DNA from 3 places in the Streptomyces erythrochromogenes genome. Region 1 is predicted to be linked to each of the others. Evidence: riboswitches for the same ligand, from Rfam matches in the RefSeq annotation. Region 1 holds a riboswitch; each other region holds the start of a gene.

Evidence for each region. A riboswitch is a leader RNA that binds a small molecule or an ion and turns the genes downstream of it on or off. The one in region 1 is predicted to bind cyclic di-AMP.
Region 2: linked by a shared signal. The riboswitch ahead of OHA91_RS22615 (transglycosylase family protein) and the one ahead of OHA91_RS07405 (LysM peptidoglycan-binding domain-containing M23 family metallopeptidase) in region 1 are both predicted to bind cyclic di-AMP.
Region 3: linked by a shared signal. The riboswitch ahead of OHA91_RS10690 (M23 family metallopeptidase) and the one ahead of OHA91_RS07405 (LysM peptidoglycan-binding domain-containing M23 family metallopeptidase) in region 1 are both predicted to bind cyclic di-AMP.

What each region holds. Positions count from the first base shown of each region.
Region 1 covers NZ_CP108036.1:1,578,660-1,588,070, reverse strand. The annotation lists gene OHA91_RS07425 (phosphorylase family protein) at 1-422, shown strand, start outside; gene hpnH (adenosyl-hopene transferase HpnH) at 428-1,459, shown strand; gene OHA91_RS07415 (aspartate aminotransferase family protein) at 1,456-2,862, shown strand; gene OHA91_RS07410 (tyrosine-protein phosphatase) at 2,985-3,776, opposite strand; cyclic di-AMP (ydaO/yuaA leader) riboswitch at 4,089-4,268, shown strand; gene OHA91_RS07405 (LysM peptidoglycan-binding domain-containing M23 family metallopeptidase) at 4,271-5,239, shown strand; gene OHA91_RS07400 (SGNH/GDSL hydrolase family protein) at 5,403-6,188, shown strand; gene OHA91_RS07395 (MBL fold metallo-hydrolase) at 6,301-7,542, shown strand; gene OHA91_RS07390 (ATP-binding protein) at 7,821-9,411, shown strand, end outside.
Region 2 covers NZ_CP108036.1:4,949,572-4,958,982, reverse strand. The annotation lists gene eno (phosphopyruvate hydratase) at 1-1,150, opposite strand, end outside; gene OHA91_RS22615 (transglycosylase family protein) at 1,423-2,130, opposite strand; cyclic di-AMP (ydaO/yuaA leader) riboswitch at 2,134-2,305, opposite strand; gene OHA91_RS22610 (transglycosylase family protein) at 2,585-3,529, opposite strand; gene OHA91_RS22605 (cytochrome P450 family protein) at 3,705-4,982, opposite strand; gene OHA91_RS22600 (globin domain-containing protein) at 5,162-6,346, shown strand; gene OHA91_RS22595 (nucleoside triphosphate pyrophosphohydrolase) at 6,361-7,407, opposite strand; gene OHA91_RS22590 (SurA N-terminal domain-containing protein) at 7,436-8,056, opposite strand; gene OHA91_RS22585 (YfhO family protein) at 8,250-9,411, shown strand, end outside.
Region 3 covers NZ_CP108036.1:2,398,867-2,408,277, forward strand. The annotation lists gene OHA91_RS10665 (alkaline phosphatase family protein) at 1-180, opposite strand, end outside; gene OHA91_RS10670 (DUF5998 family protein) at 180-779, opposite strand; gene OHA91_RS10675 (bifunctional acetate--CoA ligase family protein/GNAT family N-acetyltransferase) at 830-3,619, opposite strand; gene OHA91_RS10680 (HPr family phosphocarrier protein) at 3,799-4,080, shown strand; gene OHA91_RS10685 (GntR family transcriptional regulator) at 4,327-5,004, opposite strand; gene OHA91_RS10690 (M23 family metallopeptidase) at 5,213-6,013, opposite strand; cyclic di-AMP (ydaO/yuaA leader) riboswitch at 6,027-6,185, opposite strand; gene OHA91_RS10695 (M16 family metallopeptidase) at 6,401-7,768, opposite strand; gene OHA91_RS10700 (M16 family metallopeptidase) at 7,789-9,156, opposite strand; gene OHA91_RS10705 (DNA gyrase/topoisomerase IV subunit A) at 9,399-9,411, shown strand, end outside.

The sequences.
Region 1 (9,411 bases):
TCCTCCCCGGCATGAACCCGGGCGACCTCGTCGTCGCGGAGGAGATCCGCGACCCGCGGGGGACCGTCCCCTGCACCGGGACCGCGCTGCTCGCCGAGGCGCTGGCCCGGGCCGTCCCCGGCCGGACCGTGCACACCGGCCCGCTGACCGGGTCCGACCACGTCGTCCGCGGCCAGGAGCGCGCGCACCTGCGCGCCACCGGCGCCGTCGCGGTCGACATGGAATCCGCGGCGACCCTCTGGGCCGCGGTCCGGGGCGGCGACCGCCCCGTTGCGGCCGTCCGGGTGATCGTGGACGCCCCGGAGCACGAGCTCGTCCGAATCGGCACGTTGCGCGGGGGAATATCGGCCTTCCGTGTTCTGCGTGCCGTACTGCCCGCGTTTTTCGAATGGCACCGTTCTTCGCTGCTCCCCAGGAGGTGAGCCAGATGGCCATGCCGCTGCGCCAGACCATCAGGGTCGGGACCTATCTGCTCGAACAGAAGCTCCGCAAGCGTGAGAAGTTCCCGCTGATCGTGGAGCTGGAGCCCCTCTACGCGTGCAACCTGGCCTGCGAGGGGTGCGGGAAGATCCAGCACCCGGCAGGAGTGCTCAAGCAGCGCATGCCGGTGGCCCAGGCGGTCGGGGCCGTGCTGGAGTCCGGTGCGCCCATGGTGTCCATCGCGGGCGGGGAGCCCTTGATGCACCCGCAGATCCACGAGATCGTGCGGCAATTGGTGGCGCGGCGGAAGTACGTCTTCCTCTGCACCAATGCGCTGCTGCTGCGCAAGAAGATCGAGAAGTTCACGCCCTCCCCGTACTTCGCCTTCGCCGTGCACATCGACGGCCTGCGCGAGCGCCACGACGAATCGGTGGCGAAGGAAGGCGTCTTCGACGAGGCGGTCGCGGCCATCAAGGAGGCCAAGAGGCGTGGATTCCGGGTGACCACGAACTCCACCTTCTTCAACACCGACACCCCGCAGACGGTCATCGAGGTCCTCAACTTCCTCAATGACGACCTGCAGGTGGACGAGATGATGATCTCGCCCGCCTATGCCTACGAAAAGGCACCGGACCAGGAGCACTTCCTGGGCGTCGACCAGACCCGCGAACTCTTCAGGAAGGCGTTCGCGGGCGGCAACCGGCGGCGCTGGCGGCTCAACCACTCCCCGCTCTTCCTGGACTTCCTGGAAGGAAAGGCCGATTTCCCCTGCACGGCCTGGGCCATTCCGAATTACTCCCTCTTCGGCTGGCAGCGCCCCTGCTATCTGATGAGCGACGGCTATGTGCCGACGTACCGGGAGCTCGTGGAAGAGACCGACTGGAGCAAGTACGGCCGCGGAAAGGACCCGCGCTGCGCGAACTGCATGGCGCACTGCGGCTACGAGCCCACCGCCGTCCTCGCCACCATGGGCTCCCTCAAGGAATCCCTGCGGGCCGCCCGGGAGACGGTCGGAGGCAACCGGGACAGGTCGGCATGAGCCCGGCGGAAGGGGGGCGGGGCGGCGGGTTCGACCTCGGCGCCCTGTTGGCCGCGCGCGGGGCGGAGCGGTACGAGCTGCACGCCCGCCACCTCAACCACCAACTGCCCCGGATGCTCCGCACCATCGGCTTCGACAAGGTCTACGAGCGGGCCGAGGGGTCCCACTTCTGGGACGCCGAGGGCAACGACTACCTCGACATGCTGGCCGGCTTCGGGGTGATGGGCCTGGGCCGCCACCACCCCGTCGTCCGGCGGGCGCTGCACGACGTGCTGGACGCCCAGCTCGCCGATCTCACCCGCTTCGACTGCCAGCCGCTGCCCGGGCTGCTGGCCGAGAAGCTCCTCTCGTACAGCCCCCACCTGGACCGGGTCTTCTTCGGCAACAGCGGCACCGAGGCGGTCGAGACGGCCCTGAAGTTCGCCCGGTACGCCACGGGGCGCCCCAGGATCCTCTACTGCGACCACGCCTTCCACGGGCTGACCACCGGCTCGCTGTCGGTGAACGGCGAGGGCGGCTTCCGGGACGGCTTCGCACCGCTGCTGCCCGACACCCGGGTGGCGCTGGGCGACCTGGCCGCCCTGGAGCGGGAGCTGAAGCGCGGCGACGTCGCCGCCTTCGTCGTCGAGCCGATCCAGGGCAAGGGGGTCCTCGCGGCCCCGCCCGGATTCCTGCTCGCCGCGCAGGAGCTGCTGCACCGCCACAAGGCGCTGCTGATCGCGGACGAGGTGCAGACCGGTCTGGGACGTACCGGGGACTTCTACGCGTACCAGCACGAGCCGGGTGTGGAGCCCGACCTGGTGTGCGTGGCCAAGGCGCTGTCGGGCGGCTACGTGCCGGTCGGCGCGACCCTGGGCAAGGACTGGATCTTCAAGAAGGTCTACTCGTCCATGGACCGGGTGCTCGTGCACTCCGCGAGCTTCGGTTCCAACGCGCAGGCGATGGCGGCCGGGCTGGCGGTGCTGTCCGTCATGGAGGACGAAGGGCTCGCGGCCCGCGCCCGGGCGACCGGCGACCTGCTGCGCGGGCGGCTCGCGGCCCTGGTGGACGAGTACGAGCTGCTGCACGAGGTGCGCGGGCGCGGCCTGATGATCGGCATCGAGTTCGGGCGGCCCTCCTCGCTGGGGCTGCGCAGCCGCTGGACCGTGCTCCAGGCGGCCCGCAAGGGCCTCTTCGCGCAGATGGTCGTGGTGCCCCTGCTGCAGAAGCACCGGATCCTGACCCAGGTCTCCGGGGACCACCTGGAGGTGATCAAGCTGATTCCGCCGCTGGTCCTGGACGAGCAGGACGTGGACCGGTTCGTCGCCGCCTTCCGCGAGGTGATGGACGAGGCGCACGGCGGGTCGGGTCTGATGTGGGACTTCGGCAGGACGCTGGTGAAGCAGGCCGTCGCGGCGCGCTGACGACCTGCGTCCCCCCGGCCCGAGGCCGGCCCCGGTCCGGGTCCCGGGCGTCGGCCCCTCGTCCCGGGGCCCTCGTCCCGGGTCCCGGGCGTCGGCCCTCGTCCCGGGTCCCTCGTCCCGGATCAGACCAACAGCCGGTCCCGGAGCCGGTCGAGGGTCTCGGGCTTCAGCCCGAGGCCCTCCGCCAGGTAGCGGTCCACCCCGCCCCAGACCTCGTCGATGGTGTCGAAGGCGGCGACCAGGTACTCGGCGCGGGCGTCGAAGAGGGGCGCGAGCAGCTCCATCACCTCGGGCGAGCGGGCCTCGGCCGACTCGGAGCTGCGGCGCACCCGGTAGCGGCGGTGCGGGGCGTTGGACTCCAGGTAGTCCGCCACGATCGCCTCGCGCTCGACGCCGACCGCGAGCAGGGTGACGGCGACGGAGAGGCCGGCCCGGTCCTTGCCGGCCGCGCAGTGCAGCAGGGCGGGGACGCTGTCCTCGGCGATGGCGTGGACGACCCGGCTGTGCTCGGCGGTGCGGGTCCGGATGATCCCGCGGTAGGAGTTCGCCATCCGGGCGGCGGCCTTGCCGTCACCGAGGATCGAGCGGAGCTGGTCGAGGTCGCCGTCGCGGACGAGCCGCCAGAACTCCCGCCCGTCCGCCGGGTCCGAGAGCGGGATGTTGACGTTCCGCACGCCGGGCAGTTCGACGTCCGGGCCCTCCAGGGCGTGATCGGCGCCGTTGCGGAAGTCGAAGATGGTGTGGAGGCCGAGCGAAGCGAGGAACTCTGCATCGGTTTCGGTGGCATGTGCGAGATGTCCGCTTCGGAAGAGTCGTCCCGTCCCGACCCTTCGTCCATCAGAAGTCGGCAATCCGCCCACATCGCGGAAATTGCGCACTCCGGTCAGCTCCGGCTCCTGTATCTGCTGGGTCACGGGAACTCCTCCGCCTTCTCTTGGGGCGTCTGTCCGAATTGAGCCGTTTGGCGCCAACTTGCCATATCCGGAGGCGAGATCGGGCACCGCCCCGTGAGCCAGATCATACGGTGACCGTGAGTGCCTGATCGTCAAAGCCGAATGGCCCGGTGGGGGCGGCTGTTGGCGGAGCGGAATGGACGGAGGGTGACCGGAATTCCGGCGGTCCCTCATGTCTGTGAATCCGTCAGGGAATTCGCGGCTTGTTCGGCGTGCCCGCAAGGGATTACCTTCGCGATCGATCCGGGTGGATCGCCGAATCCTGCCGCCGCCCGGAAACCGCAACCGAACCATTTCGCGCGGCAGGAGCGGGGGAACCAGGTAAGCCGCTGTACCGGAGATCTTTTCTCCGATATGGCTCGGGGTGAAGTCGTTCATGTCCCGTACATGTACGGCCGGACATCTCCAGTCCGAACCCGACAGCTCACCTCGCAGGCGCCGGAGAGGAATGCGTCATGCCTGCAAAGGGTAAGCACCGCCGTCCCAAGTCCCTTTCCATTTCCCGCGGATTCGCGGTCGCAGGCACCGGCGGCGCGGCCCTCGCCCTGCCGCTGATCGGCGCCGCCGGCGCCCACGCGGCCGGCGCCCCTGCGGCGGCCACCGCCGTCGCACCCGCCGTGGCCCCGCAGGTCCCCGCCGCCCTCCAGGCCGCCCCGGCGGCCGCCGTGCAGGCAGCGCCGACCGTCTACACGGTCGTCCCGGGCGACTGCCTCTCCGAGATCGCCGCCGAGCGCAACCTCTCCGGCGGCTGGGAGCGGCTGTACGAGCAGAACCGCGAGGCGGTCGGCAGCGACCCGTCGCTGATCCACCCCGGCCTGAAGCTGACCCTCGGCGGCCGCGCCGAGGCCGCCCCGGTCGACGCCGCCCCCGCCCCGCGCACCGTTCCTGCCCCGCGCACCGCCCCCGAGTCCGCTGCGAAGGCGGCCCCGAAGGCCGAGTCGAAGCGGGCCGGACAGCCCGCCGCCCCGCAGGCGCGGCAGGACTCCGCCCCCGAGGCGCCCGTCGCGCAGCCGGCCGCCTCCGGATTCGTGGCCCCGGTCAGCGGTGGCATCTCCACCCAGTACAAGGTCGCGGGCGCCATGTGGTCCTCCGGCTACCACACCGGCGTCGACTTCATCGCCCCCATGGGCACCACCGTGAAGGCCGTCGGTGCGGGCACCGTGGTCTCCGCCGGCTGGAGCGGCTCGTACGGCAACGAGGTCGTCATCCGGCACGCGGACGGCAAGTACTCCCAGTACGCCCACCTGTCCCAGCTCTCCGTCTCCTCCGGCCAGAGCGTCACCGCCGGCCAGAGCCTCGGCCTCTCCGGCTCCACCGGCAATTCGACCGGCCCGCACCTGCACTTCGAGATCCGCACGAGCCCGTCCTACGGCTCGGACATGGACCCGATCGCCTACCTCCGCTCGAAGGGCGCCAGCCTCTGACGGCAGCCGCCGACGGAGCGCGGACACGCGTGGGGCCGGGACCCGAGGGGGGTCCCGGCCCCACGTGTACTTATTCCTTATCTCCCGCGTGGTACAGATCACGGCCCGTCAACCCCTCATTACGTTGGCGTAGGTTGGTTACGGGAGTGAAGTATGGGTTCTCGTGGCAGCGACGACGACGAAACTCAAGACCATCGGCTCGTACGCGGCGATCGGGGACAGCTTCACCGAGGGCGTGGGGGACCCGGGGCCGGGGGATTCTTTTCTGGGCTGGGCGGACCGGCTCGCCGTGCTCCTGGCCGATCAGCGCGAGGAGCACGACTTCCGGTATGCGAATCTCGCGGTGCGCGGGAAGCTCCTCGACCAGATCGTGGCGGACCAGGTACCGAGAGCCAAGGCCCTCGCCCCGGACCTGGTCACCTTCTGCGCGGGCGGCAACGACATCATCCGGCCCGGCAGCGACCCGGACGACGTGGCGGAACGGTTCGAGGCGGCCGTGGCCGACCTCACCGGGGCCGTCGGCCACGTCATGATCACCACCGGCTTCGACACCCGCGGCGTGCCGGTCCTCAAACACATCCGGGGCAAGGTCGCGACGTACAGCGCGCACGTGCGCGCCATCGCCGACCGCTACGACTGCCCGGTGCTCGACCTGTGGTCGCTGAAGTCCGTACAGGACCGGCGCGCCTGGGACGCCGACCGGCTCCACCTCTCGCCCGAGGGCCACACCCGCGTCGCCCTGCGCGCCGGGCAGGTGCTCGGCCTGCAGGTGCCGACCGACCCCGACCAGCCGTGGCCGCTGCTGCGCCCGCGCGGCTCGGTGGACGTCACCCGGGACAACATCCAGTGGGCCCGCGAGTACCTGGTGCCGTGGATCGGCCGCCGGCTGCGCGGCGAGTCCTCCGGCGACCACGTCGAGGCGAAGCGGCCGGACCTGCTGCCGCTGTAGCCGCAGGACGACGAGGCGGGCGGGAGAGGCAGGCGGAATCCTTCGGGACCGGTGTGCGTTGGGATGGTCGTAGCGATACGACCGCACCGACCCCATCCTCCCTGGAGGCGCTTTGACCGGCTCCCGTCCCCTCCGTCCGCGGCTGCGCGCCCTGCGGCCCGAAGCCTTCGGCGCGGACCCGTCCGGCGCCAGGCTGGAGCGGATCCGCCGCTCGCCGAACTTCGCCGACGGCGTCTTCCAGAACCCGGTCGGAGCCCGGAACAGGCCCTCGGGGTCGATGACCGAGTTCGCGAAGATCTACTTCCACCGCGAACAGCGGCTGCGGCGCAGCCCCGCGGCGGCCATCCCGGTGCACCCGACCACCCTCGCGGACCTGGTGAAGCCGCCCGTCAGCGGTCTGCGCCTGACCTGGATGGGCCACTCCAGCGTGCTGGCGGAGATCGACGGGCACCGGGTGCTGTTCGACCCGGTGTGGGGCGAGCGCTGCTCCCCCTTCCCCTTCGCCGGCCCCAAGCGGCTGCACCCGGTGCCGGTCCCGTTGGCCGCACTGGGCGCGGTGGACGTCGTGGTCATCTCGCACGACCACTACGACCACCTCGACCTGCCGACGATCAAGGCGCTGGCCGGTACGGACACGCTGTTCGCCGTCCCGCTCGGCGTCGGCGCGCACCTGGAGCGCTGGGGCGTGTCGCCCGACCGGCTGCGCGAGCTCGACTGGAACGAGACCACCAAGATCGCCGGGCTGTCCCTCACGGCGACGCCCGCCCGGCACTTCTGCGGCCGCGGCCTGCGCAACCAGCAGCACACCCTGTGGGCCTCCTGGGTGGTCGCGGGCGACGAGCACCGGATCTACCACAGCGGCGACACCGGCTACTTCCCCGGCTTCGCGGAGATCGGCGCCGCGCACGGCCCCTTCGACGCCACGATGATCCAGATCGGCGCCTACTCGGAGTACTGGCCCGACATCCACATGACCCCCGAGGAGGGCATGCGCGCCCACCTCGACCTCCAGGGCGGCACCCCGCACGGCACGATGCTGCCCATCCACTGGGGCACCTTCAACCTGGCCCTGCACCCGTGGGACGAGCCGGGCGAGGGCACGCTGGCCGCCGCCCAGGGGGCCGGAGCGCCCGTCGCGCTGCCGATCCCGGGCCAGCCGTTCGAGCCCGGCGCCGAGGGGGCGCCCGCTGAGCCGTGGTGGCGTCCGTTCGTCGCCGGGACGACGGCGGGCGGGCCCGTGGACGGGCCTGCGGCCGTGCCCTCGCACGAGGCCGGCGGAGCAGCGGCGACAGCGGCCCGCGTGGCGTCGTCGGCAGTCGGCGGGCAGGAGAAGCCGGAGTCCGTCGGGTCGTAGCGGGCGACCTCGAGCACCAGGTACCGGCCGCCCCTCCCGGACCGGGGCGGCCGGCGTCGTACGAGCGCGCGAAGGAGGGGCGCCGCCGGGCGGCCGGAACGGCCTGACCGGCGCATTCGGGCTGCAGTACGAGCGCTCCACCGGGAGCGGGAAGCACCCCCGCGAAGTTCTCCAACTGGCAGTCCGGGGCGGGACAGCGGGGTCTAGCGTGGGTATTCGGTGATCAACACCGGGCCCCGGGAACGCTGGGGGCCGGGCCCCACGTACCGAGGACGCCGATGTCCGGACTCCGCGCCGCCCGCCACGCCCCGTCGAGACACGCCGTCACCGGTCCCGGCCGGCAGTTACGCCCCCAGCTGGTGCGGGCCGCCCTCCTGCCCACGCTGGCGGCGGCGCTCAGCGGCGCGGCAGCGGTGATCTTCACCCTCCAGCTCGGCGGCGGGGCCGGCGACCGCGACGCCCGGCTCTGGCCGGTGCTCACGGGCTGCGCCCTGCTCGCGGCCGGCGCCCTCGCCGCGGCACTGCTCGGAGCGCAGCGTGCGGCCAAGGCCGTACGGGACCGGTGCGAGGCGCTGCGCCGCTCCAGCGTGCGCGGCCGCCAGGAGCTCCGGACGGCCGCCGACCGGCTGGAGCGCGGCGAGGCCCCGCCGCGGCCGGTCCGGGGCGGGCCGAACGCACCGCTCACCGGGGGCGACCCGGCCGGCGTGGACGAGTTCTGGCTGCTCTCCCAGGAACTGCGCGGCGCCCGCGAACAGGCCCACACGACCCTGGTACGGCTGGCCGCACCGGCCGCACCGGCCGCCCCGTCCGACAGCGAGCGCAAGGTCGAGGTCTTCGTCAACCTCGCGCGCCGGCTCCAGTCCCTGGTCCACCGCGAGATCTCGCTGCTGGACGACCTGGAGGACACGGTCGAGGACCCGGACCTGCTCAGGGACCTCTTCCACGTCGACCACCTCGCCACCCGGATCCGCCGCCACGCCGAGAACCTCGCGGTGCTGGGCGGCGCGGCCTCGCGCCGCCAGTGGAGCCGGCCGATCGACCTGAGCGAGGTGCTCCGCTCCTCGGTCGCGGAGGTCGAGCAGTACACGCGGGTCAAGGTCGTGCCGCCGGCGGGCGGAAGCGTACGCGGACACGCCGTCGCCGACGTGGTGCACCTGCTGGCCGAACTCGTCGAGAACGCCACGGTGTTCTCCGCCCCCGACACCGACGTGGTGCTGCGCGCCGAGCGGGTCACCGCCGGCATCGCGGTCGAGGTGGAGGACCGGGGACTGGGCATGCCGGCCGAGGAGCAGCACCGGATGAACGCCCTGCTCGGGGACCCCGACCAGGTCAGCGTCCGGAGCCTGCTCGCGGACGGGCGGATCGGCCTGTACGTCGTCTCGGCGCTGGCCCGGCGGCACGGGATCGCCGTCGAGCTCAAGTCGAACATCTACGGCGGCGTCCTCGCGGTGCTGGTGCTTCCGCAGGAGCTGCTGGGCGCTGCCGAGGCGGCCGACGCGGCCGGGGGCTCGCGGGTGACGCCGCCGCTGGAGCCGGCCCGCATGCCGCTGCCCCGCAGGGCGGGCCCGACCGTCCCCGGCCCCCGCCCCGAACCCGCCCCGACCCCCTGGCCGGACTCCTGGAACGCAACCACCACGGTCACCGGCGGCGCACCGCCGGCCCGGCCGGGGGCTGCGCCCGGCCCCGCCCCGGACGCGTGGCCACCACCCGGCGGCGCGCCGTCGCCCGAGCCCGGGACCTGGGCCGAGCCGGCAGCCGAGGTGCAGGCGGCTGGAGGGCCGTCCGGGCCGGGGTCCGACTCTGCGGCGGATGCCTGGTCCGTGCCGTCAGGCGACCCCGGCACCGGGGCGGATGCGCAACCGGGGAGCG
Region 2 (9,411 bases), 3.4 Mb from region 1:
AGTTCACGGCGACGGCGAGGTCGGCGATGGTGACGTCCTCGGTCTCGCCGGAGCGGTGCGACATCATGCACTTGAAGCCGTTGCGCTGGGCCATCTCGACGGCGTCGAGGGTCTCGGTCAGCGAACCGATCTGGTTCACCTTCACGAGCAGGGCGTTCGCGGAGCCCTCCTCGATACCGCGGGCCAGACGCTCCGGGTTGGTGACGAACAGGTCGTCACCGACGATCTGGACCTTGGCGCCCAGGCGGTCGGTGATGGTCTTCCAGCCGGCCCAGTCGTCCTCGAACAGCGGGTCCTCGATGGAGACCAGCGGGTACGCCTCGACGAGCTCGGCGTAGTAGTCGGTCATCTCGGCGGCCGAGCGGGACTGGCCCTCGAACTCGTACTTGCCGTCCTTGTAGAACTCGGACGCGGCGACGTCGAGCGCCAGCGCGATGTCCTTGCCCGGGGTGTAGCCGGCCTGCTTGACGGCCTCGATGATGAGGTCGAGCGCGGCGCGGTTGGACTCCAGGTTGGGGGCGAAGCCGCCCTCGTCGCCCAGGCCGGTGGAGAGGCCCTTGGTGTGCAGGACCTTCTTCAGCGTGTGGTAGACCTCGGCACCCCAGCGCAGCGCCTCGGAGAAGGACTCCGCGCCGATCGGGGCGATCATGAACTCCTGGATGTCGACGTTGGAGTCGGCGTGCGACCCACCGTTGAGGATGTTCATCATCGGAACGGGCAGCAGGTGCGCGTTCGGACCGCCGAGGTAGCGGAAGAGCGGAAGGTCCGAGGCCTCGGACGCGGCGTGCGCGACGGCCAGGGAGACGCCGAGGATGGCGTTGGCGCCGAGGGAGCCCTTGTTGTCGGTGGCGTCCAGGTCGAACATGGCCTGGTCGATCAGGCGCTGCTCGGTGGCGTCGTAGCCGACGAGCTCCGGGCCGATCTGCTCGATGACGGCCAGGACGGCCTTCTCGACGCCCTTGCCGAAGTAACGGTTGGGGTCACCGTCACGGAGCTCGATGGCCTCGAATGCACCGGTGGAGGCGCCGGACGGAACGGCAGCACGGCCGGTGCTGCCATCGTCGAGGCCCACCTCGACCTCGACCGTGGGGTTGCCTCGGGAGTCCAGGATTTCCCGGGCTACGACGACGTCGATGGACGGCACGAGCATCTCCTTCTGGGATGTGACGCTGGGTGTGCGGTGGCGTGTCAGGCCGTGGGATGGCCTTGCCGCCTAGAGCCTAACCGGCTTCCGGGGTTCGACCGGCCGACCGCCCGACCCCTGGGACGAAAAAGGGACCGAATACCCCTCTTCCGGGACATACGACTCTTGATCACCGGCTTGCGGGGCCGCACACACCGCCGCCCGGCGCGTGGGGGGAAGGGCGCCGGGCGGTGGGAATTCTGCGTGTGCGTACGCTTTTGCGGCTATTGCCGCAGCGTTCAGCTGAGCTTCAGCTTCTGACCGGGGTAGATCAGGTCGGCGTCCGAGACGATGTCCTTGTTCAGCTCGAAGAGCTGCTGCCAGCCGCCCTTGACGCCGTTGGCCTCGGCGATGGTGCCCAGGGTGTCGCCCGGCTTGACCTCGTACGAGCCGTTGCCGGTCTTCGGCGCGGCCGGAGCCTCGGTGCGCTCGGAGCGGGTGGTCGGGACCTCGGTGCGCTTGGTGTCCTTCTTCGGCGCGGCCTTGGTCTCGGTCTTCTTGGTCTCGGTCTTCTTCGTCTCGGCCTTCGGCTTGGTGGAAGCCGGGGTCTCGGTGGAGCCGCCACCGGTGTAGGACGAGTTCGACAGACCCTTGCCGCAGTGCGGCCAGGCGCCCTTGCCCTGCTTCTTGAGGACCTTCTCGGCCACGGCTATCTGCTGCGCCTTCGAGGCCTGGTTGGCCTGCGCCGCGTACGACTTGCCACCGAACGCGGCCCACGTGGAGGACGAGAACTGCAGTCCGCCGTAGTAGCCGTTGCCCGTGTTGATGGACCAGTTGCCACCGGACTCGCACTGCGCGACCTTGTCCCACTCGGACGCGGTGGCGGCACTGGCGGCGCCCGCGGTCATCAGGGGGGCGGCGACGGCCACACCGGCGACACCGGCGAGCGTGACGATGCGAACGGCCTTGGAACCGCGACGATGCTTGCCCTTGCCGGAAAGCAGCATGAGGTTTCTCCTCACCGACGCCTACGAGGTGAGCTGTCGGGTTCGGGCCTGTGAGTGCCCGGCGGTGCGACCTTGCGCCCCGCTTAACCCCAAGCCGGTTGCGTGACCGTCTCTCAACGGCCGCTCGCGGCACCTACCTTGGTTCCCCCGCTCCTGCCTTCGGCGCTTGACGCGACGACTGTTCCCCCCGTCCGCCGGCAGGATTCGGCGATGCGGTCGAAGGAGCCCGCGGTGGCGGGCGAATCAGAAGGTAGACATGTCCCTCCCCGATGCTCAACCAGGAACATCGGGGAGAAACGGCCCCTACTTGCGCTCCCCATGGGGGTGTTTGCGCAGGTGAGAACGGGGTTTGCGGAACCCCCGGGGCGGGACACGCCAGTTGACCGGAAGAGACACATGTCTCACTTACAGAAAACAGACAATCAGGTCTTTCCGGTCGAACCAACTGTCCTTATTAGGTGGTTAGATCCAGGTTCTGCCCGGGCTTGATCAGGTTGGCGTCTCCGCCGATGACCTGCTCGTTGGCCGCGTAGAGCCCGCTCCAGCCGCCCTTCAGGCCCTTGGCATCCGCGATGGTCGCCAGGCTGTCGCCCGCCTGCACCGTGTAGACGGGGTCCGACGCGGCATCGGACGGGGCGCCCTCCTCGGGGGAGGGGGCACCGCGGTGCTTGCCGTTGCCCTCGGCGGGAGTGGCGTCCGGGGTCGCCGGGGTCGTCGGTGCCACGGGGGCGGTCGGGTCGGCCGGGGACGGACTGGGGGTGACCGGCGGGGTCGTGGGCGCCGTCGGGTCCGCCGGGAGGGTCGGGGCCGTCGGGTCGGCGGGGGTCACCGGCGGGGTCGTCGGGTCGGTCGGGGCGACCGGGGTGCCCGGGTCGGCCGGCGGCGTCGTCGGGACGTCGGGCGCGGGCATGACGGGCAGTCCGACGGACGGAGCGTCGGGAATCAGGAAGGGGCTGCCCGAAGGGCTCGGGGTCTCCGCGGTCGGGAGCCCGAAGTCCGTGGCCGGCTTGCCGCCCGTGGTGGAGGGCACCGTGTCGTCGGGGCGGGACGGCGCGGGGCCCACCGCACCGGGGCTGCCCGGCAGACCGGGGTCGACGACGGCGGCCGGACCCTGCTGGTCCAGTCCGGCCGAGGCCGCGCACAGCGGCCAGGCCTGCGGGCCCTGGGAAGCCAGCACACGCTCGGCCACGGCTATCTGCTGCGAGCGGCTCGCGAGGTCGGCGCGCTCGGCGAAGTCCAGACCGCCGGCGTTCTGCCACTGCTCCTGGGTGAACTGGAGACCGCCGTAAGCGCCACTGCCGAAGTTGGCGCTCCACGAGCCGCCGCTCTCGCACTCGGCCACCTTGTCCCAGGTGGTGGTGTCGGCAGCGGTCGCGCTGGTGGCTGCCAGCAGCGGCATGGCCAGCGCAGAGCCAGTGACTCCGGCTGTGACAACCAGCGCGGGGACCTGGCGGGGGCGTCTGTGACGGCCGTTCCCGGAGAGCATGAGGGATCACCTTTCGCATAACAGCGGGGTAACGGCAGAACCTAGCGGCCTTCGAACGATTGTCACAAGTTCAAGCTGAATCTGACTTTTAATCAGATGTCGCACAAGTGTTTTGAGCCGTGAAGCGAACGGGAAGAGTGCGTAGCCCTCGCATGATCAACCCCCCACGCCAGCGCAGGTCTTGGGGTGGAACGGCCAGTTCCAGATCGGGCAGGCGCGTCAGCAGGGTCGCGAGAGCGGTCTGCCCTTCGAGCCGGGCGAGCGGCGCGCCCAGGCAGTAGTGGATGCCGTGCCCGTACCCGAGGTGCTGGTTGTCGGTCCTGGAGAGGTCGAGGGTGTCCGGATCGGCGAACCGCTCGGGGTCCCGGTCGGCGGCCGCGAGGACGACCAGGACCGGATCGCCGGTCTCGATGCGCTCGCCGCCGAGGGTCAGCGGCTGGGTCGCGAACCGCCACGTCGCCAGCTCCACGGGGCCGTCGTAGCGCAGGAGTTCCTCGACACCGGTGGCCAGCAGCCCGCTCTCCCCGGCGGCCAGGGAGCTCTGCAGCCGCTCGCGCTGGACGGGGTTCATGAAGAGGGAGTGGACGCCGTTGCCGATGAGGTTCACGGTCGTCTCGAAGCCGGCGAAGAGCAGGATGAAGGCCATCGCGGTGGCCTCGCCCTCCGTCAGGTGGTCGCCGTGGTCGCTCGCCCGGATCAGGTCGGAGATCAGGTCGTCGCCCAGATCATCCCTTTTGCGGTGGATGAGTTCGCCGAGATAGGTCCGCATCTGCTTCACCGACCGGGCGACGCCGCCGCGCGGGCCGCCGCCGTGGCGGATCATCATCCCGGCCCAGTCGCGGAAGTCGTCCTGGTCCTCGCGCGGTACCCCGAGCATCTCGCAGATGGCGTAGATCGGGAGCGGGAAGGCGAACTCGTGGATGAGGTCCGCCTCCCCCCTCGCCGCGAACCCGTCGATGAGGTGGTCGGTGAGCGCCTGCACCCGCGGGGTGAACTCGGCGACCCTGCGCGGGGTGAACGCCTTCGACACCAGGCGCCGCAGCCGGGTGTGGTCCGGCGGGTCGATGTTCAGCAGATGCGTCATCAGCTCCGCCTTGCGCTCCCCCGGGATCCCGGTCTTGCCCTTGGCGTGCGCGGGCTCCGCGTGGTGCGCCGGATTCTTGCTGAGCCGCTGGTCGGCGAGGGCCTGGCGGGCGTCCGCGTACCGGGTGACCAACCAGGCGTCGACCCCGCTGGGGAGCTTGGTGCGGTGTACCGGCGCGTTCTCGCGCAGCCACGCGTAGGCCGGGTAGGGGTCGGTCGCGAACTCCCACGTGAAGAGTTCGGGCGCCGCGCCGACGGAGGGAGGGGACGACTGATCGTGCATGTCCCCGACAGTAGCCGCCGCGTCCCGGCGGACCGGCGCGGGCCGCGACCCGCCGATTCGTCATCCCATATGACTGCTTCGTCGCGGCTGTCCGCAGATCGGACAACGCTTGACCTCGCCCCGTCCGGCACTCCTACTTTCGGTTGGTGGATGTGAGGATCTTGAAAAGCAGTTTCGCGGTGGTGGAGAGACGGGCCGAGCACGCGGTCAAGTTCTTCTATTCGCACCTCTTCTGGCACAACCCCGGAGTCCGCGACCTCTTCCCGGTCTCCTCCGAGGACATGGAACGCCAGCGGGACCGGCTCTTCGCCGCACTCACCCACGTCGTCTCCCGCCTCGACGACGAGACCCTCGGCCCCTACCTGCGCGACCTGGGACGCGACCACCGCAAGTTCCTGGTCCGCCCCGAGCACTACGCGGTCGTGGGCTCCAGCCTGCTCGCCGCGCTCGCCGAGACCTCCGGCGACGCCTGGACCCCGCAGGTGGAGAAGGCGTGGACCGAGGCCTACCAGCGGATCGCCGACGCCATGCTCGCCGGCGCCGACGCGAGCGAGGCCCCCCCCTGGTGGGACGCGGAGGTCGTGCGCCACCTCCAGTACGGGCGGGACATCGGCGTGCTGACCCTGCGGCCGCACGCCCCCTTCCCCTATCTCCCCGGCCAGTACACGAGCGTGAGCAGCGAGCGCGTCCCCAGGACCTGGCGCACCTACTCCCTCGGCAACGCCCCCCGCCCGGACGGCACCGTCGACCTGCACGTCAGCCGGATCGACGGCGGGCGGCTCAGCACCGCCCTGGTCCACGAGACGCGGCCCGGCGACGTCCTGAAGCTCGGCGCCGCGGGCGGGGCGCTGACCTTCCGGCGCTCGGACCGCCCGGTCAGCCTGATCGCCGCCGGCACCGGCTGGGCCCCGATCCGGGCCATGCTGGAGGAGCTCGCGGACCGGCCGCCCGATCAGGACGTACGGCTCTTCGTGGTGGCCCGCGACGGCGCGCACCTCTACGACCGGCCGCTCATCGACGCGTACGGCACCTCGTGCGGCTGGCTCGACGTCACCTACATCACTCCCGCGCCCGGCCGGCACCGCAACGAGGCCACCGACCGGCTCGCGACGGCGCTGTGCAACCGGGGGCTCTGGCCCGACCAGGACGTCTACCTCAGCGGGCCGCCTCAGTTCATCGACGAGACCGCCCGGCTCCTGGAGGGGCTCGGCGCCCGCCCCGGCCGTCTCTTCCACGACTCCGTACCCGCCGGGGGCACCGGCAACGGGCCGGGGGGCCGCCCGCTGGGCTTCGGCGAATGGTTCCTGAACCGCCCGGCACCGCACTGGCACGACCCCTCGGCCCGCGTCCCCAGGGAGTACTGAACGGACGGGAGGAACTACCGCGCGGGGGCTCCGACGCCCTCGGCCGCCCGGATCGCGTCCCGGTAGACGCGGGCCGCCGCGCGCAGCGCGGTCTCGGGGTCGACGCCCTCCGCCTCGGCGCGCGCCGCCAGTTCCAGCAGTTCGTACCCGATGCCCTCGCCGCGGGGCAGCTCCACGGCCACGCCGCCCGCACGGGCCCGTCCCGCGAGTTTGGCCGCGAGCGCCAGGCCCGGCTGGCCCACCGGGACCCCGTCGGTGACCGACTCCCGCCGCTTCTCGACCGCCTTGGTGCGCTGCCAGTGGGCGTGGACGTCCTCCGGGGTCTCCGCCTGCTCGTCGCCGAAGACGTGCGGGTGCCGGTGGATCAGCTTCTGCACGAGGGCCCCGGCCACGTCGTCGATGGAGAAGGCCCCCAGGGCCTCCCCGTCGTCCTCGCCGTCCTCGCCGTCCTCGCCCGCCGGGACCCCCTCCTCGGCGATCCGGGCGTGGAAGACCACCTGGAGCAGGACGTCGCCGAGCTCCTCGCGCAACTCCTCCCGGTCCCCGTCCTCGATCGCCTCGACGAGCTCGTACGCCTCCTCGATCGCGTACTTGGCCAGGCCCCGGTGGGTCTGCCGGGAGGTCCACGGGCATTCGCGGCGGACCCGGTCCATCACCTGGACCAGGTCCAGCAGGCGCGCCCCCGGCAGGTCGTAGGAGCCGGGCAGCAGCTCCAGGTCGGGCATCGAGACCCGGCCGGAGCCGGCCAGCCGGGCCAGCCCGTCGGTGAGCCGCTGGTCGCCCTCGCCGCCGGGGAGCACCACGACCGTGCGGCCGCCCGCGCAGGCAGCCACCAGCTCGTGCGCGTCCGCAGCCGTGTGCTCGACCTCGACGCCCGCCTCCCGCAGGTACGGCAGCTGCGGGTGGCCGGGGTCGGCGCACAGCACCCGGTCCGCGGCGTGCAGGGTCTGCCACGCCGGCCAGGACAGCACCCCGGGGGCGACCCGGTGGCTGGTGGTCAGGAGGACGATACGGCCGGTGGGCTCGGCGGCGGCGGCGGTGGACTGGGAGTGGTCGGTCACCCTCCGAACCTACCTCCGCCGGCGGACGTCAGGCTCCGGCGGGTTCCTGCTCGGGCCGGGTCCGCTGGGTGATCCATGCGGTGTCCGCCGGGCCGAGGCCCACCTGCTTGGCGTCCCAGGCCCCGTAGCGCGGGTTCACCTCGATGTGGAGGGCCTCCGACGCCTTGGTGAGCGGCTCGATGATCCTCTCCTCGCCGAAGCGCTCGCTCAGCTTGTCGAGCAGCAGCCGGAAGCGCAGGTCCTCGTCGATCTGCCCGGGCGCCAGCGGGACCCGGGCCTGGAGGGCCAGCTGCTCCAGTGCCGCCGCGCCCTTGTCGCCCTCCTGCGCCTTGCGGGCGTCCTCGATCTCCTTGGTCGTGACCGAGATGCCCGCGTCCTCGGCCGCCCGCTCCAGCACCCGCAGCTGGATCATCTTGCCGAGCTTGATCCGCTCCAGCTGCGGGGTGTTGGCGATGAGCGTGGCGGCCTGCTCGGACCGGTTCTGTGCGGTGCGGACGTCGTTCACCTGGGCCTGGAGCGCGGAGGTGGTGATCCGTTCACCGCCGACGACGGCCGCGGTGCCGGGCCGGGTCTCGCCCGAGCAGGCGGACAGCAGGGGCGCCGCCACGAGCAGGGCGGCGGAGACGGAGAGCGCAGTGCGACGGTGCAAAGGAGCCTCCAGGGCCGGGAGATTGTGCGTCAATGCACAAGGGCCGTGCGGTGATCGATGTTATGCAGTAAGGGTGGCCCGGGCCACCGGTTCGACCAACGATTCGCGGGGTGTCCGGGGTACGTGTCTGTTCGTGTCGCAGCCACTCCGCGGCCATCCCCGCTTCCCTCCGTGCTGCCAGGGTCGGCCCACCATGTCGACACCGCACCGCTCGCCGCGCCGCGCCAGTCTGTCCGGTTCGGCGCTCGCCGCCCTGCTCACGGCGGTGGCCGTGTGTGCCGGAGACGCCGCCGCCCGCGTCTTCCCGTACGGATCGCGCCACCGCAGCGTCAACGACCTCGGCAATCAGTTCGTACCGTTCCACGCGCACCTGTGGGACCTCCTGCACGGCCGCGCGCAGGGCGGACTGCTGTTCAACTGGCAGTCCGGATACGGCACGAGCTTCCTGCCCGACCTCGGCACCTATCTGACCAGCCCGCTCTCCGTCCTCGTCGCCGTCTTCCCGCGCGCCGACATCGACCTGGCCGTGTACGTCGTCACCGTCCTCAAGACGGCGGCCGCGGCGGCTGCCATGGCCTGGCTGCTGCGCACCCTGCACCGTGGGCCGTGGTGGGCGGCCGGACTGCTCGGGGCCTCGTACGCGCTGTGCGGCTGGTCGGTGATCGAGGCCTCCTACAACCCGATGTGGCTGGACGGGCTGATCGCGTTCCCCCTGCTGTGCCTGACCGGTGAATGGGCCCTGCGCGGGCGGCGGGTGCTGCTCGCGCCGCCGGTCGTGGCCGTCTGCTGGACGGCGAACTTCTACACCGCCTACATGGCGACGCTCGGCGCCGCGCTGGTGCTGCTGGTACGGGTGGTGCTGACCCGGGAGGGCGTGCGGACCCGGATCGCGGTGATCGCGCGGGCGGCAGGAACCACCGCGGCGGGCATCGCTGTGGCGGCGCCGGTCCTGCTGCCGCTGTTCCTCAGCTCGGGGCAGGCCTACCCGGGATGGGTCAAGGAGTTCCGGCCGGTGTCCTGGGCGGACCTCTTCGCGCGGCTGCTGCCCGGGACGTACTCCTTCTCCTCCCCCGCCGTCTTCGTCGCCACCGGCATCCTGCTGCTGGTCGCCGCGCTCCCCTTCCACCGGTCACTGCCGCTGCGCGACCGGCTGTGGTGGACGGGACTGACGGCGGCCGTCGCGCTCTCCCTGCAGTGGGCGCCGACCCATCTGGCCTGGCACCTGTTCGCCACCCCGAACGGCAGCCCGTACCGGCAGACCTTCGTCCTGGCCGGGATCGCCGTCATCGCCGCCTGGACCGCGCTGGAGCGCGGCCTGCCGCGGCTGCCCGCGCTGGCCGCGGGGACGGGCCTGC
Region 3 (9,411 bases), 820 kb from region 1:
GCAGTTGCGGTCGGCCGGGGTCAGCTCGGCGATGGCGGCGCTGTAGCCGGGCACGCCCTGCCCGGCCACGAGCGTCGGCAGCAGGTCGGCGAGCGACCCGGCGCCGTACTCCGGGACGGGGGCGCCGGCCAGGTCGAGCAGCTCCGGCTCGGTCCAGTCCTGCGGTGCGGAGTACACCATCAGCGGGCGGAGGTGGAGGACGTGGCCGCGGTCGCCTCGCTCAGCGCCTGCGCGAAGAGCAGGGTCTGGCGCACCGCCTCCGGTCCGTCGCCGGCCTCGCTGACCCGGAGGCTGAGGTCGTCGGCGGTGGAGTTGCCGGTGTAGCCGTGGTCGGAGTCGCAGTTGGGGTCGCCGCAGGCGGCCGGCTCCAGGTCGATCCGCGAGACCGCGCCCCAGCCGATGGTCAGGACGACCTCACGGGGCAGGGTGCCGGGGGTGTAGGACTCCGGGTTGGCGACGACGCGGCTGAGCACCACCGAGGAGATGCTGGAGAGCTTGACCGACTCGGTGGAGGTCGTCGCGTACGGGGACGGGGACCCGGCGTCGGCGGCCTGCTCGTCGGTGTGGCTGACGATGAAGCGGTTGCCGGTCAGGACCAGCACGGTGACGTGGCGGCGCACCTCGTTGGAGTCGAAGGTCGTCTCCTGGTGGACCAGGTACGACGAGATCGGCTCGCCGCCCACCGCGGCCTCCACCGCCTCGGCCACGAGGGCCGGGTAGTAGCCGCTGCGCTCGATCGCCGTGCGCAGCCCCTGGGTCGTCGTACCGGATTTCGCCATGGGGTCAATGGTAAGGCCCCTCGGCTGCCCTCCTACCGCGCCGTACCCGCTCAGTAACTGGGGAGGGTCCGCGGCCCGAGATCACCGCGGGCGGGCGGATGGGCGACCCGGACCGTGGCGCTGAGCACGGAGATCCCCTCGACGGCGACGACGACCGGCTCCAGGGAGACGCCGATCACCTCGGGATGGTCCTCCACCAGCCGGGACAGCCGCAGGAGCACCTCCTCCAGGGCGGGGGTGTCGACCGGGTCGCTGCCGCGCCAGCCGAAGAGGAGGGGCGCCGCCCGGATGGACCGGACCAGTCCGGCGGCGTCCCGGTCGGTCGCCGGGACCAGCCGGTGGGCGGTGTCGCCGAGCAGCTCGGAGGCGACCCCGGCGAGCCCGAAGGAGAGGACGGCGCCGGCGGCCGGGTCGATCACGGACCGGACGACGGTGTCGACGCCCCGCGGCACCATGGCCTGGACCACGGGCTGGAGCTCGCCCGGCTTGCCCAGCGCGTCGGTGAGCTCCTCGTACGAGCGCCTCAGCTCGGCCTCGTTCGTGAGGTCGAGCCGTACGCCGCCCAGGTCCGCGCGGTGGCGCAGGTGCGGGGCGGTGGTCTTGAGGGCGACCGGGTAGCCCAGGACCGCGGCGGCCCGGACGGCGGCGTCGGCGCTGGGCGCGGGGAGCGTGGGCAGGACCCGGATCCCGTAGCGCGCGAGCAGCTCGCGGGCGTCCCAGTCGCTCAGGGTCAGCACGGCCCCGCCGTCGACGTCCGCGAGCAGCCCGGCGAGCTGGGTCGCGGCGCCGGCCTCGTCGATGTCCTCGTACTCGGGGACCTGCCCGGCGTCGGCGAGGGCCCGCCGCCACTGCCCGTAGCGCACGGCCTCCGCGACGGCCTTCACGGCGCGCTCGGCGGCGGGGTAGCTGGGGATCCGGACCGGGTCGGCGGTGGCGGTGGCCGCGGCGGCGGCCGGGGTCCAGGGGGTGTCCGCGGCGGGGCGGTCCGGCGTCTCGGCGGCGGGTCCGCGGGTCGCGGACAGGGCCTGCACCAGCTCGGCCAGTTCCACGTGCACGACCGCCACCGGCTTGCCGGGGGCCTCGGCGACGGCCTCGCGGAGCGCGTCGGCCAGGTCGTCGGCGAGGGCGTGCTCGCTGACCCACGGAATGGCGTTCACGACCACCGCGTCGCAGTCGTCGGAGGCGAGGGCGGCGGCCAGCGCGGCGCGGAAGTCCGCCGGGGACGCCGCGGTCGTCAGGTCCAGGGGCGGCAGCGGCCGCAGGCCCTGGGTCAGGCAGGCGTCGTAGGTGAGGACCCCGAGGGACTCGGAGTTGCCGAGGATCGCGATCCGGGGTCCGGCGGGCAGCGGCTGCGAGGCCAGCAGGAGGCCGACGTCCACCAGCTCGGTGACCGTGTCGACCCGGATGACGCCGGCCTGCCGCAGGAGGGCGGAGACGGTGTCCTCCGACAGCCGGGTGCCGGGGACGACGTGCCCGGCGGGGGTGTGGCGGCCGCCCTTGGCGACGACCACGGGCTTGACGGCGGCGGTCCGGCGGGCGAGGCGGGTGAACTTCCGCGGGTTGCCCAGGGTTTCGAGGTACAGCAGGGCGACGTCGGTGGCCTCGTCCTCGTACCAGTACTGGAGGATGTCGTTGCCGGAGACGTCGGCCCGGTTGCCCGCGGAGACGAAGGAGGACAGGCCTTCGCCGCGCCGGACCAGCGCCGAGAGCAGGGCGATCCCGATCGCCCCGGACTGCGTGAACAGGCCGGTCCGGCCGCGCATCGGCATCGGCGCGGGGGTCAGCGAGGCGTTGAGCTCCACCTCCGGAGCGGTGTTGATCACCCCGTAGGCGTTGGGTCCGATGAGGCGCATCCCGTACGAGCGCACCTGCCGCAGCAGCTCGCGCTGGCGGGCGAGTCCTGCCGGGCCGCTGTCCCCGTATCCGGCGGAGAGGACGACGAGCCCCTGCACGCCGTGCTCGCCGCAGGCGGCCACCGCCTCGGGCACCCGCTCGGCCGGGACCGCGATCACGGCGAGGTCGACGGGGGCGCCGACGGCCTCGACGGAGCGGTAGGCCCGCACCCCGTCGAGGAGGTCGCGCGTGACGGCCTCGTTGACGGCGTAGAGGTGGCCGTGGAAGCCGCTGTCGCGCAGGTTGCGCAGCGCGGCGGCGCCCACGCCGGCGCCGGAACGGCTGACGCCGACGACGGCCACCGAGCCGGGGGCCAGCAGTCGCTGCACGGAGCGGGCTTCGGCGCGCTGTTCCCGGGCGCGCTGCACGGCGAGGGATTGGGCGGTGGGTTCGAGGTCGAGGGTGAGGTGGACCGAGCCGTCCTCGAAGCTGCGCTTCTGCTCGTAGCCGACGTCCGTGAACACCTTGATCATCTTGGTGTTGGCGGGCAGCACCTCGGCGGCGAACCGGCGGATGCCGCGCTCGCGGGCCACCGCGCCGATGTGTTCGAGGAGCGCGGAGGCGACCCCGCGGCCCTGGTGGGCGTCCTGGACGAGGAAGGCGACCTCGGCCTCGTCGGCGGGAGCGGAGGCGGGCCGGCCGTCGGGACCGATGCGGTCGTAGCGGACGGTGCCGATGAACTCCTCGCCGATGGTCGCGGCGAGGCCCACCCGGTCCACGTAGTCGTGGTGCGTGAAGCGGTGCACGTCGCGGTCGGAGAGGCGGGGGTAGGGCGCGAAGAAGCGGTAGTACTTCGACTCGTCCGAGACCTGCTCGTAGAAGCTGACGAGCCGGCCGGCGTCCTCGGTGGTGATGGGCCTGATCCGGGCGGTGCCGCCGTCGCGGAGGACGACGTCGGCTTCCCAGTGGGCCGGGTAGGACGGGTCCGACTCTATGGTCATGCGCATACCTTACGGCCGGACCGGGCCGTAGAGCGCTCGCGCGGCGCAGTAGGCAAGCCGGTGCAAACCGGTGCAAGCTGGGGAAGGTCGAGGAGCGGCGAGATTCGGGCCGAGGGTCGGTCGGAGCATTCAGGGTGCCGTGAGAGACTGGTCTAGACAACCGTAAGAACCTGAAGGGCATCACCATGGCAGAGCGCCGCGTCAACGTCGGTTGGGCCGAGGGCCTGCACGCTCGTCCCGCCTCGATCTTCGTCCGTGCGACGACCGCTTCCGGCGTCCCGGTGACCATCGCGAAGTCCGGCGGCGACCCCGTCAACGCCGCCTCCATGCTGGCGGTACTGGGCCTGGGCGCCCAGGGCGGCGAGGAGATCGTCCTCGCCTCCGAGGCCGAGGGTGCGGAGGTCGCACTGGACCGCCTCGCGAAGCTGGTCGCCGAGGGTCTCGAAGAGCTCCCCGAGACCGTCTGACCCTTCGGGTTCACCCCGCGCAGCGCGAACGGCGAAGCCGCGACCCCCACGAGGGGCCGCGGCTTCGCCGTTTCGGAGACGGGGAAGTACCGCTCGCCGGAAAAGAAGACCGGCGCCCTCTCGCCGGAGGGCATTTCGCCGCACGACATTCGCCGCGCGACTTTCTGCCCGCCTACAGGAATTCGGCGCAGCGAATTGTCCCGCGCAGCGAATTCGCGCGATTCCATCCTTTGTATACGGCTCCTGTTAATGCCGGCCGCTCGACATGTTTACGGCAGGTTGCGAAGTGCTCACCGCCGGCCGCTGCCGCAGCCGGTGCGCGGCGGCCGCGCGGTCGGCGTGGACCGCGGCCAGCGTCCGCGCCCGCTCGGCGTCCCCGCGGGCCACCGCGTCCACGATCGCGCCGTGTTCCGCCCAGGACTCCGCGGGCCGGACCGGCGCCTCCACCACGAACATCCACGCCAGCTTGTGCCGCATCTGGGTGAGCAGCGCGATCAGCCCGGGGCTGCCGGAGGCCTGTGCGAGCGTCTCGTGGAACCAGCCCCCCAGCGCCCGCAGATCCTCGCCCTGGCCCCGCCTGGCCCGCTCCTGACCCAGCCTGACCAGCCCGCGCAGCACCTTGAGGTGCGCGTCGGTGCGGCGCCGGGCGGCCCTGGCCGCCGCGAGCGGCTCCAGCAGCATCCGCAGCTCCAGCAGATCCGCCGCCTCCTGCGCGGTCGGCTCGGCCACACAGGCCCCGGCGTGCCGCCGCGTGGTCACGAAGCCCTCGGACTCCAGCGTCCGCAGGGCCTCGCGGACCGGGACGCGCGAGACTCCGTACCGGCGGGCCAGCACCTCCTCGGTCAGCCGACCGCCTGGTTCGAACACCCCGGAGACGATGTCGTCGCGAATTGCCGTGCATACCGCGTGCGCAGGAATACGCAAGACCGAACCTCCGCCTATTTCCGACCGCCAGCCCCCGTGCGCGCTCACGCGCACGCATCGACTCTATTGCAGCACAGCATAATTTCGAGAGCGGACAGAAATCCGAAACATTGCGTCGGAGCGCAAAAACACGAAGACCCCGGCTCGGGAGGCGGGGTCTTCGTGAAGCTGTGCGCTGCGCGCTGTGCCCGGTGGGCGGCGCGGAGGGTCAGAGGCTGACGCCGTGCGAGCGCAGGTACGCGATCGGGTCGATGTCCGAGCCGTACTGCGAGCCGCTGCGGGCCTCGAAGTGCAGGTGCGGGCCGCTGGAGTTGCCGGTGGAGCCCGACAGGCCGATCTGCTGGCCCGGGGTGACCTGCTGGCCGACGGAGACGTTCAGCGACGACATGTGGCCGTACTGCGTGAACGTGCCGTCGTTGTGCTTGATGACGACGTTGTTGCCGTACGCACCGCCCCAGCCGGCCTCGACGACGGTACCGAAGCCCACTGCGTGGACCGAGGTGCCGGAGGCGGCGTGGAAGTCGATGCCGGTGTGGCTGCCGGAGGACCACATGCCGCCGCCCGCCTTGTACTGCGTGCTGACGTACGAGTCGTCCAGCGGGGAGACGAAGGTGTTGAGGCGCTTGCGCTCCTCCTCGCGGGCGGCGCGCTCGGCGGCCTCGCGCTCGGCCTTCGCCTTGGCCTCGGCGAGGCGCTTGGCCTCGGCGGCCTTCTGCTTGGCGTCGGCCTCGGCCTGCGCCTTGGCGGCGGCGTGCTCGGCGGCGCGCTGCTGGGACTCGGCCTGGTCCGCGATGTCGCCCGCGAGGTCCTCGGCGACGACGACGGCACCCAGCCCGTTCTCCGGGGCGGAGCTGCTGTGGTTGTCCGCGGCGAAGGCCGGGGCGGCGAGGGAGCCGACCACACCCGTGGTGGCGATCGCGGCGATACCGGCGTAGCCGGCGGTCTTCTTGCTCAGGCGGCTGGAACCACGGTGCTTGCCGGTACCAGCGGGACGACTGCCAAACGCCATGAAGGGTTTGATCCTTTCCTTCCTTCTCGCCTACCGGGTTAGCTGACGGGTTCGGAGCAGGAAGGTCTCCTACGGGCCTCCTCTTGCGAGGGGGTCCGATTCACCCCAGGGACTGATGTGGGTCCCCGGCTCCCCAGGCTCGCGCCTGACGGGGACTCGGCGATCGCTGCCCGGTGCCGCGGGTGCGGCGGGCACAACTGACGGACAGCACGCCCGACGCTAGGCGGATCATCAGTCAATCGCCAAACAGACGCGGCTTTTTGTTGCGTACGCCACACCGCATACAAGCAACCTCACCACTAAACGGACAAAAAGGGGCTCCGGCGGAAAACCGCCGGAGCCCCTTGCGCCCTGAGTCAGTTGCCCGTAGTCCGGGCGCCCGTGGCGTCAGTTGGTGACGACCGTGACCTCACCGATCCCGAGGGCCCGCACGGGCTCCTCGATCAGCGCGGCGTCGCCCACCAGGATCGTGACCAGCCGGTCCGCCGGGAACGCCTTCACGACCGCCGTGGTGGCCTCCACCGTGCCGGTTTCGGCCAACTGCGCGTACAGCTGTGCCTGGTAGTCGTCCGGCAGCTCCTGCTCGACCTGGTCGGCCAGGGTGCCGGCGACCGAGGCGGCCGTCTCGAACTTCAGCGGGGCCACGCCCACCAGGTTCTGCACGGCCACATCGCGTTCGGCGTCGGTCAGACCGCCCTCCGCGAGGGTGCGCAGCACCTTCCAGAGGTCTTCCAGCGCCGGCCCGGTGTTGGGGGTGTCCACCGAGCCGCTGATGGCGAGCATCGAGGCGCCCTTGCCGTCCGCGGTGGAGCGCAGCACCTGGCCGAAGGCGCGCACCCCGTAGGTGTACCCCTTCTCCTCGCGCAGCACCTTGTCCAGGCGGGAGGTGAGGGTGCCGCCCAGGCAGTACGTGCCGAGCACCTGGGCCGCCCATACCCGGTCGTGGCGGTCCGCCCCGATCCGGCCGATCAGCAGCTGCGTCTGGACCGCGCCGGGCCGGTCGACGATGACCACGCGGCCGGTGTCGTCGGCGGTCACCGGCGGGACGGGGCGGGCCTGGCCGGTGTCGCCGGTCCAGGCGCCCAGGGTGTCCGCCAGCACGGCGTCAAGGTCGATGCCGGTCAGGTCGCCGACGACCACCGCGGTGGCGGTGGCCGGGCGTACGTGGGCCTCGTAGAAGGCGCGTACGGCGGCGGAGTCGATCCGCGCGACCGTCTCCTCGGTGCCCTGGCGCGGCCGGGACATCCGCAGGGACGCCGGGAAGAGCTCCTTGGAGAGCTGCTTGGCGGCGCGGCGCTGTGGGTTGGCCAGCTCGTGCGGGATCTCGTCGAGCCGGTTGCGCACCAGGCGGTCGACCTCGGCGTCGGCGAACGCGGGGGCGCGCAGCGCCTCGGCGAGCAGGCCCAGCGCCTTGGCCAGCCGGGAGGCCGGGACCTCCAGGGAGACACGCAGTCCGGGGTGGTCGGCGTGCGCGTCGAGGGTGGCTCCGCAGCGCTCCAGCTCGGCCGCGAACTCCTCGGCGGTGTGCTTGTCGGTGCCCTCCGACAGGGCGCGCGCCATGATGGTCGCCACGCCGTCCAGGCCCTCGGGCTCGGCGTCGAGGGGCGCGGTGAGGTTGATCTCGACCGCGACGACCTGCTGGCCCGGGCGGTGGCAGCGCAGCAGGGTCAGCCCGTTGGACAGCGTCCCGCGCTCGGGGGCCGGGAAGGCCCACGGCTGCGGCTCTCCGGCCTGCGGGCGCGGGTGGAAGGTCATCGTGACGGCTGCGGTGTCGCTCACTGCTCCGCCCCCTCGTTCTCGTCGCTGTCGGCGTTCTCTTCGCCCTCTTCGCCCTCGGCGCCGTCCGCCGCGAGCGGCTCGTAGACGAGCACCGCGCGGTTGTCCGGGCGCAGTCGGGCCGCGGCCACGGCCTGCACCTCCTCGGCGGTGATGTCGAGGACGCGCTGGACGGCGGTGAGGGCCAGCTGCGGGTCGCCGAACAGCACCGCGTACCGGCACAGTTCGTCGGCACGGCCGGCCACCGTGCTCAGCCGGTCCAGCCACTCGCGCTCCAGCTGCGCCTGCGCGCGCTCCATCTCCTCGGCGGTCGGGCCCTCGGCGGCGAACCGCGCGAGCTCCTCGTCGACGGCCGCTTCGATGGCGGGGATCTCGACCCCGCTGGAAGTCTTGACGTCCAGCCAGCCCAGCGACGGCGCGCCGGCCAGGCGCAGCATGCCGAAGCCGGCGGCGACGGCCGTCTGGTCGCGGCGTACCAGCCGGTTGTGCAGCAGCGAGGACTCGCCGCCGCCCAGGATGGTCAGGGCCACGTCGGCGGCGTCGCACTCGCGGGTGCCGTCGTGCGGCAGCCGGTAGGCGGCCATCAGCGCGCGGGCCGGGACCTCCTCGACGATCTCCTCGCGCAGCTGCTCCCCGATGATGTCGGGCAGCGAGCCGTCACGGGGCGGCTGCTTGCCGTCGTGGGCGGGGATGGTGCCGAAGTACTTCTCGATCCAGGCGAGCGTCTTCTCCGGGTCGATGTCCCCGACGACCGACAGCACCGCGTTGTTGGGCGCGTAGTACGTACGGAAGAAGGCGCGCGCGTCCTCCAGGGACGCGGCGTCCAGATCGGCCATGGAGCCGATCGGGGTGTGGTGGTACGGGTGGCCCTCGGGGTACGCCAGGGCCGTCAGCCGCTCGAAGGCGGTGCCGTAGGGGACGTTGTCGTAGCGCTGGCGGCGCTCGTTCTTGACGACGTCGCGCTGGTTCTCCATCGATTCGTCGTCCAGGGCGGCCAGCAGCGACCCCATCCGGTCCGCCTCCAGCCAGAGCGCGAGCTCCAGCTGGTGGGTCGGCATCGTCTCGAAGTAGTTGGTGCGCTCGAAGCTGGTGGTGCCGTTGAGGGAGCCGCCGGCGCCCTGGACCAGCTCGAAGTGGCCGTTGCCGGGTACGCTCGCCGAACCCTGGAACATCAGGTGCTCGAAGAGGTGAGCCAGGCCGGTACGCCCCTTGACTTCGTGGCGCGAGCCGACGTCGTACCAGAGGCAGACCGCGGCGACCGGGGTCAGGTGGTCCTCGGACAGCACCACGCGCAGGCCGTTGGCCAGCCGGTGCTCGGTCGCTGTCAGGCCGCCGGAGCCGGCCTGGGCTGTGGCCGTGTGACCCATGGGCATGTGGTCCCTTCGATCGCGATGCAGAGATTTCCGTCAGACCTGCCACTGTATGCAAGCGCGTCGGCCACCGGATAAGTTCCCGGGCCAGACCTGGGTCGGAGTCGGCGTTGTCGGTCCCTCGGGCCACAATGGTCCGCGTCGTACCCCCCGCCGGACTCCGGCAGGACCCAGCCAGACCCCGCCAGACCAGCCAGACACCCAGCACATCCCATTCTTGGTTAAGGAGCCGCGCAGCGATGGCCCGCCGCA